3 regions of the Ligilactobacillus sp. LYQ60 genome follow, and region 2 is predicted to be linked to each of the others. Evidence: predicted binding sites of a transcription regulator. Region 2 holds the regulator's gene; each other region holds the start of a gene.
What was found. The regulator NrdR, encoded in region 2, represses ribonucleotide reductase genes. The targets are predictions, from matches to a motif close to ACACNATATATNGTGT.
Positions count from the first base shown of each region.

Region 1: the regulator NrdR is predicted to act here: its motif matches at 1,217-1,232, upstream of nrdH (glutaredoxin-like protein NrdH).
Region 3: the regulator NrdR is predicted to act here: its motif matches at 1,613-1,628, upstream of nrdD (anaerobic ribonucleoside-triphosphate reductase).

Region 1 covers NZ_JBJFZV010000006.1:37,674-40,955, reverse strand. Annotated here, with positions in the region: gene nrdE (class 1b ribonucleoside-diphosphate reductase subunit alpha) at 1-787, opposite strand, end outside; gene nrdH (glutaredoxin-like protein NrdH) at 910-1,140, opposite strand; gene ACI3EZ_RS06205 (class I SAM-dependent methyltransferase) at 1,359-1,961, shown strand; gene tadA (tRNA adenosine(34) deaminase TadA) at 1,961-2,464, shown strand; RNA gene ffs (signal recognition particle sRNA small type) at 2,512-2,598, shown strand; gene dnaX (DNA polymerase III subunit gamma/tau) at 2,688-3,282, shown strand, end outside.
Region 2 covers NZ_JBJFZV010000001.1:316,869-320,150, forward strand. Annotated here, with positions in the region: gene dnaI (primosomal protein DnaI) at 1-119, opposite strand, end outside; gene ACI3EZ_RS01505 (DnaD domain protein) at 132-1,448, opposite strand; gene nrdR (transcriptional regulator NrdR) at 1,438-1,938, opposite strand; gene coaE (dephospho-CoA kinase) at 1,935-2,564, opposite strand; gene mutM (DNA-formamidopyrimidine glycosylase) at 2,565-3,282, opposite strand, start outside.
Region 3 covers NZ_JBJFZV010000006.1:51,905-55,186, reverse strand. Annotated here, with positions in the region: gene ACI3EZ_RS06275 (YfhO family protein) at 1-1,430, opposite strand, end outside; gene nrdD (anaerobic ribonucleoside-triphosphate reductase) at 1,716-3,282, shown strand, end outside.

The DNA of each region.
Region 1 (3,282 bases), on a different contig from region 2:
TGATGTCAGGATGGAAAACATTAAGGTAAACTACTCCAGCACCTTGCCGTTGGCCCAATTGGTTAGAGTAGGAAAAGCTGTCTTCAAGGAGTTTCATTACGGGAATTACTCCAGAAGCGGCCCCTTCAATTCCTTTAATGGGCGCACCAGCCCCCCGGAGATTACTCAAGGAAATTCCCACCCCGCCGCCAATTCGGGAAAGCTCTAAAGCGGAGTTAATTGTTCGCCCAATGGAATTCATGTCATCGGTGGTTTGGAGAAGGAAGCAGGAAACCATTTCCCCCCGCCGGGCCCGACCAGCATTCAGAAAGGTTGGGGTAGCCGGTTGGTACCGCTGGGTAACGAGTTCTTCAGCAAGGTCGCAGGCTAATTGTTCATCGCCATTTGCCATGTATAGAGCATTGGCTGCCATCCGATCAATAATTGTTTCTAGGTAATACTCGTTATCGAGCGTCTTCATGGCGTACTGGTTGTAAAATTTGTAGGCGGCCATAAATGACTTGAAGTGGAAGTTAGCCGCATTAAGCTGGGCGTATAACTTCTTAATGAAAGTCATGCTGTACTTCTTTACGAAGGTTTCTTCAAGGTAACCGTTCTTTATAAGGTAGTCGAACCGCTCTTCAAGTGAATTAAAGTGTTTGAGGTTGGGTTCTACGTTTTCTTTAAGGAACGCCTGGAGGGCATCATGATCCTTTTCAAGTTGAATTTTTCCGTTAAGGGGAATGTTGACCTGGTTGTTTAGGTCGTAATACGTTACTTTGTCGCGATCAATTGCAGATAAACTCACTGGTTCCACCACTTTCTTTGGGTTATTAGTTAATTACTAGTTTAAAAAAAGTGAACCAACAACGTGTTCACTTTATTAGTTAAACTTTGCTTTTAATGTAGCATCTTAAACGCCTTATGTGATTATTCAGCAATGACCTGTTGGAGAAGGTCTGGCCGAAAGCCGTTAACAACGGGTTCGGCATCACGTTCAACGACCGGGACGCTTCGGAATCCCTGTTCCTTAAGATAATCAACGTATTCTGGATGGTCAGAAATATTTCTTTCCTCAAAGGAAACACCGTGGGACTTAAGAAATTTTTTGGTCATTTTGCACTGGATGCAGTTGTTTTTTGTATATACCGTTAGGCTCATAATCATCATCACCATTTCACTTCTTTTACTTACGTGAACTTAGTATACCGTGTTTTCGGAAAAAAGCAAGGCTAGAACACAAGATATTGTGGATAATAATCAATTAAAATCCGATATATGGTGGATAACGGCTGCGAATAATTCTTGGATTTTGTTGCTTAACGGGGGCGATTTAGCGTATGATAAAAGTATCAAATTTACTGACGGGGTGTCCGAAGGTGACGGAATACTACTACTCAACACAACCAACGGCTGCACATGATGAGCAGACGTTTTCGTTTTCCTTATTGGGAAGTAATTTACGGTTTATTACTGATAGCGGGGTGTTCTCGCGGCGGACCGTTGATTATGGTAGTCGTACTTTACTTACGGCCCTCGAACAAGCGGAGATTACTCCCCGTAAGGTTCTCGATGTAGGGTGTGGGTATGGCCCGCTTGGGATTGCGCTTGCCCGGCGATTTTCTGCTAGCAGGGTGACAATGAGTGACGTTAACGAGCGGGCATTAGCGCTTGCCCGGCGGAACGCCGCTGCAAATCATGTGAAGAACGTAATGATTTGCCAGTCGGATGGTTATGCGATGCTTTCCGCAACGGATTACGATTTGGTTGTTACTAACCCGCCGGTCCGGGCGGGGAAAAAGGTTGTTCATGAAATTTTGGCTGGTGCATTTGATCACCTTGTTTCTGGGGGAGCGTTATATGTTGTATTGCAGAAGAAACAGGGAGCTCCGTCAGCTAAGAAATTAATGGAAACAACGTTTGGAAATTGCCAGGTTGTTTTGAAACAAAAGGGCTACTACGTGTTAAGGAGTGAGCGGTAATGGCATTAATGGCAAATGAACAGGCAAAGTTCATGCAAGAAGCTCTCTATGAAGCCCAAAAAGCTGCTGCCATCGGGGAAGTGCCGATTGGGTGCGTAGTAGTACGGGATGGACGGGTTATCGGTCGGGGCCATAACCTCCGTGAGCACAGTGAAGATGCGACAATGCATGCTGAGATCATGGCAATTCAGGAGGCAAATGCGGCATTGGACAGCTGGCGGCTGGTTGATTGTGATTTGTTTGTGACCCTTGAGCCATGCCCGATGTGTTGTGGAGCCATAATAAATTCCCGGATTCGGGGGGTTTACTATGGTGCGTCAGACAAGAAAGCAGGGGCGGCGGGCACCCTGATGAACTTGCTGAATGATTCCCGTTTTAATCATCAAGCTGAGGTATATCCGGGAGTGCTGCAAGAGCAGTGTGCCGCTCGGTTAACGCAGTTTTTCCAAGAAGTGCGGCGGAAGCAGCGATTAGCTCGGCGCCGGGCGAAGCGGGAAGATTAAGACTAGCTTTTTGGGGAGTTTTCATGTATCATAGACTTTGCCGCAAGGCCTTAGGACAATGTTGTCCTTACGAACCGTGTCAGGTCCGGAAGGAAGCAGCACTAAGTTTGGTTCAGCATGTGTCCTAAGTTGATATGAATGAGAACTCCCGGTTCGTCCTCGGACCGGGAGATTTTTGTCCTCAACGTACATATTCTATATTAACGGAGCAAGGAGGAAAAACATGGCTTACCAAGCACTTTATCGGGTATGGCGGCCCCAACGGTTTGCGGATCTAGTCGGGCAGCAGTTAGTTACCCAAACACTGCGGAATGCACTGGCAACCAAGCAAACATCCCATGCATACCTGTTTACCGGGCCCCGGGGAACCGGGAAGACATCCGCGGCTAAGATTTTTGCCAAGGCCATTAACTGTCATCACCAGCAGGATGGTGAGCCGTGTAACGAGTGTATTACTTGTAAGGCGATTACGAACGGAACGCTGAGCGATGTAATCGAAATTGATGCGGCCTCTAATAACGGAGTTGAGGAAATTCGAGATATCCGGGATAAGGCTAAATATGTACCAACAGAGGCTGACTATAAGGTATATATCATTGACGAAGTTCATATGTTATCGACCGGAGCGTTTAATGCGCTGCTAAAAACGTTGGAGGAACCCCCGAAGAACGTGGTCTTTATCCTCGCAACAACGGAACCCCAAAAGATTCCGGCGACGATTATTTCCCGGACCCAGCGGTTTGATTTTCACCGCATTAAGCCTCAGGTGATTTTGGAGCGGATGAAGATGATCCTTGAGCAAAAGGAAATTACTGCTG
Region 2 (3,282 bases):
TCTAAGAAACGGCGTACATCCTCATCCTTCAACGTTGTATCAATTAATTGCTGGTACCGCTGACGAAATTCTGGATGGCTTTTAAAACGCCGGTTTAATTCATTTGCAATTGGCTCCATCTGGACCCCTCCTTACGACCGCAGCTGGTTAAGTAGTTCACGGCGCTGCTTATCCAACGCTGCCTTGTCCTTTTTTTTCGGTGCTTGCTGGGAAGGATGCGCATTGTCCGATCGGGCCCACGCTGGCAGGTTTTCTTTTTGAACCAACCGGCGGGACCGCCGCTTGGAAGATTGTTTCTTCGCTTGTTTTTGCTGATTAAAGTGGCGCGCTTGCCAAATAGCTTTCGCTGGCGCATCAATCCGCTTGCTAGCCCAGTCAGCCGCAATTGCCTCAAACAATGGTGCCGGCAACATGTCATTCCCCTGATCGACCATAATGTAGTGAATCAAAATGTTAACTACCGCCGGTGGTAATTTTTGGTACTTAACTACCCGCTCAAGTGTTTGCCGTTCCGACCGCGCAATAAAGGAATGATTTTGCTCCTTTAAAGTTGCCAAAAACTCCATCGGCGCATACATCTGAGCAGCCTGAACCAATTGTTGATCCGTAGCGGAAAGCTGATGGTCAGCGGTCGCCTTAATTGTAGTTGCCGGAGCTACAGGACTTGCCGGACGGGGGCCAGCATACTGCTCTGCCGCAAGGGCTTTTACTTGTTCAAAATTAACCCGGTTTGTTTCCAAATTAGTCGCCTGCTCAAGCAGCTCCTTCACCTGTAACTCGTCCAACCCATATAACGTTACCAGCGCGTCAATCCGCTGCTTATTTTGGGCCACCTGTTGCCGGTCAACGTAAGACCGCGCTAATAATTGATCAAGCTGCTGGTAATCAATTGCTGCTCCTAAAGTGTGGAGCTGATTTTCATCCCCAGCCTCCCGGGGAGCGTGCAACCGCTCTGAAGCAGGCATATCAAATACCTCCGTTAACTGAGCAGTTGTTTCTGTCCCCGCTGGCAGTGGTGGGTTGGGGACCCACTTTTCTAACAATCGATTAAATTCATCAGCTCCAATCCAACTCAGCAACAGCCCACTGAGAAGATCGTCAGCAAAAAACTGAGCAGGCGTTACCGGGCGAAGAACCCGATAACTTAATATCCGAGTTTCATGTTCTGTCGTCTGAAACGTTCGTAACAATCCTAGCGCCTCTAAACGACATCGGGCCGCAAATAAGTCTTGCGGCGCGACGTTTCCGAGCGCGATTAAGAGTACACTGTGGCGGCGAGAAGATTCCTTCTGGGTCCCAGCTAATTGATGATACAATGCACTGGCAAGCGCTCCAATCAGAGGTAAGTAAAGGTCCCCCACTATTGCTAAATCGTCCGGCTGAAGGCGCGCAGGGATTTGAACGCGGTACGGTGTTCCCGCTGTCACATCACACTTCTTATTGATCATCCTTCTGCTCCTTTGCGGCCCGTTCTTTTCGCCGGGCTTCCCGCCCTAGCAGGTCATTAAGTTCCGCCGCAAATGACTGCATATCCTTAAATTCATGGTAAACACTGGCAAACCGAATGTACGCAACATCATCCACGTCAGCAAGAATTTCCATCACGTACTCGCCAATTTGTTGACTTGAAATTTCGTTACCATTAACCGCGTGTGCCCGCGCCTCAACCTTATCAACAATTGCAGTAATTTGTTTACTGCTAATCTGCCGTTTTTCAGTGGCACGCATAATTCCCCGCATCACCTTATCACGACTAAATTCCTGACGGGCGCCGTCCTTCTTAACCACCAACAACGGCGTGACCTCAATCCGTTCAAAAGTGGTAAACCGGTAACCGCATTTTTCACACTCCCGGCGGCGCCGGATTGCCCGCCCACTATCAGCCGGCCGGCTATCCACAACACGCGAGCTTTGTGATTGACAATTCGGGCACTTCATCTGCTTTCACCCCGTTTACTGGCTAATTCTTCCCAACCATTAGTTTGTAACCATTCTATCACCTGCCGCCGCGTTGCTTCAACTTCACCGTTATTATCAACCACGACCGTAGCAAAGCGCTGCCGCTCACTATCGCTAATCTGCGCGGCAATTCGTTGGCGGGCCGCCTGGACACTTAAATGGTCCCGTAAAATAAGCCGCTTCAACTGCGTTGGCGGCGTAACGCTCACCACCATAATTCCGTCACATAATTCACCGTAATGCTGTTCAATCAACAAAGGAGCATCCAACACAACCATCGCTTTTCGGTGCTTTTGTGCACTAACAAGTTGTGCCGTAATTTGCCGCCGGATAAGCGGTGCTATAATCGCATCCAAGCGCTGCCGGTCCTGCGGGTGTGCAAAAATAAGGTTTCCCAGACGAGCCCGGTCCAACTGACCGTTAGCGGTAACCATTTCCGCGCCAAACACCATTTTAATCCGTTCTAATCCCGAAGTTGCCGGAGCTACCACGTTCCGGGCCACCTGGTCAGCGTCAATCACAGGGATCCCTAGTTGCCGAAACAGCGCACTCACGGTGGATTTCCCACTTGCAATTCCGCCGGTTAAACCAAGAACGTAGGTCATCTAATTCACCCTCTTAACCTGACAGTGCGGACAAAAATGCGTTCCCCGTTGACCGACCTTAACCTTCTCAATCAATGTTTCACACCGATCACACGGCGTTCCCTGCCGCCCATAAACGTGCAGTTTAAGTTGAAACCCCCCCTCATGCTGGAAAGCATCCGTATATGACCGAATCGTTGTTCCCCCCGCATCAATCGCATGATCAATTTCCGTAATAATGTTATCGTGAAGTCGGCGTAATTCATCATCTGTCAACACTACACACTGCGTTTCCGGATGAATCTTACTTAACCACAGACATTCGTCAACGTAAATATTACCTAACCCGGTCACAACCGTCTGATCTAACAACGCCGGTTTGATCATCTTTTTCTTCTTTTTCATTCGGGATATAAACTGGTCCACAGCAAACGTTTCAGAAAACGGCTCCATCCCTAGCTTTTTAATTCCGGGTAACGTCATCTCCTTCCCGGTAGCAACCAATTGCATCCGCCCAAATTTTCGCGAATCGTTATACCGGAGTTGTTGCCCATCATCCATGTGGAATAAAACGTGCGTATGCTTTTCAACCGGCGTTCCTTCCGCCTTCACGTAATACTTTCCTTCCATTCTGAGATGCGAGACAACCGTTTTATCTCCGCTAAACCGCAAAAGTAGATACTTTCCCCGTCGGTCAACCGTCATTAATTTTTCCCCCACCAGCTGACGTTTAAATTCT
Region 3 (3,282 bases), on a different contig from region 2:
TGTTCCAGGTTTTGGAAAGCTCCCAGGGGAAGCATTTCCTTGGAGTATCCTCCGTTGTATGGGGCCTCAAAGTAGACTGCGTTAAAGAGAACGTTGATGAGAACAATAGCAAGCAGCCAGTGCTGGGAGTGGTTTTGAGAATGCCGGTGAAGTAGCCATAAGGCTAGGAGGGTGACATACAAAAAGACCATCGGAATGAACAGCATTTCGTTATTTTCAAAGAGGTAGTCTAAAAAAATGATTCCTGTATAACCCACAGTAACAAGTGTAAAGAGTTTAAGAGTTGCCCTCGAAAGGTGTGGCAGGCGTTCGGTAAGAATAGCACACGCGAGCGCCACTGGTAGGCACAACATTAAGGTCCAGCGATTAGACGGGGACATAAAGGCGTTCATAAAGGCTGCAAAGCACGGGAGAAGCAGCATACCACCACTAATCAAAATACTGGTTGCAATTATCGGGTAGCGTTTAATGTGCCGAAGAACGTAGGTAATTCCAAAGAGGGCGATGCTGGCAAAGCCAAGTGCCGTCCAGAAGTAGAAATCCCGGTTGCCCCCGTTAATTAGCTGGGAAGGAAGTGCCAGGTAGTAGTACGGCGGGTATCCGTGCATTCCGTTAGCAAACGGACTGCCTGAACGGGTCGAGTTAAGGACTGCATGGAATTCGGGAACAAGGATGAAGCCTGCTAATAGCAGGCTAGTGATGGTTGCCCCCACCAGACGAGCAAGCACTACCAGGTAGTTTAATCGGAGGCGGTAGGTAATCAGCACTCGTAATCCAAGGTAAATAAATGCCCCAATGCCAAGCATGTAGGCAAAGTAGAAGTTACTAATGAGCATCCAAGTGAACGCGCCAATTAGAGGCCAGCAGCTTTTCCCCTGTAACACCCGTTCGATAGCTAGCAGTATAAGCGGAAAGATGATAAACGGTGTTGCAAAGAACGGTTGGGCGCAGTTGGCGTACAGTAAAAAGGCATTAAAGGTGTAAACGAGCGCCCCCGTAATAATTGCTGGGGTGTGAAGTAGCTTAAAGTGGCGGGCAAAGAAGCAGAAGGCAAGCCCGACACAGTATAGCCGTAAAATGATGATGAGATGGTAGGCGAATACGATCTTACTAACCGGAAAGAGGAGGGTAAGGTACGCGAAAATATCCCCAATATCGTAATAAGCAAAGATGGGGAATTTGGCCGCCCCTAACCCTAACTTCCATGACCACTGCGTATTGTGGAGGGGGTGGCAAATAAACTGGGCGAGTGTTTGGCGGTAGGCCTTTAACAATGGAAGATGTTGGTTGGCCCCGTCAATGTACCAGATAAATGAGTGCCCCGTGATGAGGTACGTGCCGTACACGAAGAGCGCGACGATAAGGAACGCCGCGGTGTATTTTAGGTATAGCCGGTGATGATTATTCTTTTGATCAAACGAAAACTGCATGGTAATTGCTCCTCTCTCCATTCTCTTGTATTTTACCGTAAAATGACGAGTTCGGCAGAAAGAACAGTTCTTAAAAAGAAACAGGGTGGTTTGGATAGTCAAAAATAAATTAACGCTTGGAAATTCTCCAAATAATTGGGGAAATGACTGGTATTAAGTTGGTGCGTTTGTTCATCCCTTTTATACAACATATAGTATTAATAAATTAATCATGTACAACATGTAGTGTTAAATGCTATGATGGGATTGTTGATTGGAATAGCAACAGCGAAAGGGGAAGAATCTATGCCACAACAATTTGTTAAGCGTGACGGAGCGGTCTATCCGTTCCGGGAATATAAATTAGAGTTGGTTTTTACGGCACTAGGGGTTGAAGACCCCGAAAAGGTCGCAGCAGTGACGGCGACGCGATTAACCGGGGAAAGGGTGACTGCTCAACAGGTAGAAGATGCGGTTTTAGCAACTTGCGAGCGGCTGCACCTTATGGAAGCTCGTCGGCGGTATTTGGACTACAAGGAACACCGGGCGCAGGAGTTCGCAAAGCAGACTGATCCAACCGCGCGGTTAGAGCGCCTAGTGAAGGGCGATCCAACAATTATTCATGAAAATGCCAATAAGGATAGCACCGTTTTCAGTACCCGGCGGGATTTAACCGCCGGAACGGTGGGAAAAACGTTAGGGCTAACGATGATGCCGCCACACATTGCTCATGCCCACTTAAAGGGAGTTATTCACTTTCACGACCTGGACTATTCGCCACTTGAACCGTACAGTAACTGCTGTTTAATTGATTTTGAAACAATGTTTCGTGACGGATTTAAGATTGGAAATGCGGAGGTTGAGCAACCCAAGTCAATTCAAACTGCGGTCGCCCAAATCGTTCAAGTGATTGCCAGCGTTGCTAGTCAGCAGTATGGCGGATGTACGGTGGATCATATTGATACGTTGTTAGCACCATATGCAATGATGAATTACGCTAAGCATCAGCACACTGCACAAAAATATATTTCAGAAGAAAAATCCCAGGAGCAGTATGCCCGGGAACGGACCGTTAAGGATATTTATGATGCGATGCAGTCGCTTGAATATGAAATTAACACCTTGTTTACCACGAATGGGCAGACACCGTTTACCTCAGTAGGGTTCGGGTTAGGGACGTCATGGGCAAGCCGGGAGATTCAACGGGCCATTTTACAAGTGCGAATTGATGGACTCGGGAAAAACCACCGGACAGCCATCTTTCCGAAGCTTCTCTTTGCGATTAAGGATGGAGTTAACCACCGTCCGGAAGATCCTAACTATGATATTAAGCAGTTAGCGATTGAGTGTGCTACTAAACGAATGTATCCGGATATCCTTAATTATCCACCGATTGTGGCAATTACCGGTAATTTTAAGTCGCCGATGGGATGCCGGTCGTTTCTTCCGAAGTGGACGGATGAAAACGGTCAGGAGGTAAATGATGGCCGTGCCAATATGGGGGTGGTGACGTTGAACCTTCCCCGGATCGCCATGGAAGCCCACGGGAACCAGGAATTGTTTTGGACAATGCTAGAAGACCGACTACAACTTGCCCATGAGGCGCTCATGGTGCGGGTGAAGCGAATCCGCGATGATGCCCGGCCAGAAAACGCGCCGATTTTATACAAATATGGTGCGTTTGGAATGAAAGCCAAGGATGGGGAATCTGTTGATCGCTTTTATAATCACGACCGCGCGACGGTTTCGCTGGGATACATTGGACTATATGAAGTTGGGGCGGCCTTTTTCGGTCCTAACTGGGAACATGATAAAACGGCACATGCGTTTACCGTGCAGGTCGTACGCGTTCTCAACGAACACTGTAAGCGGT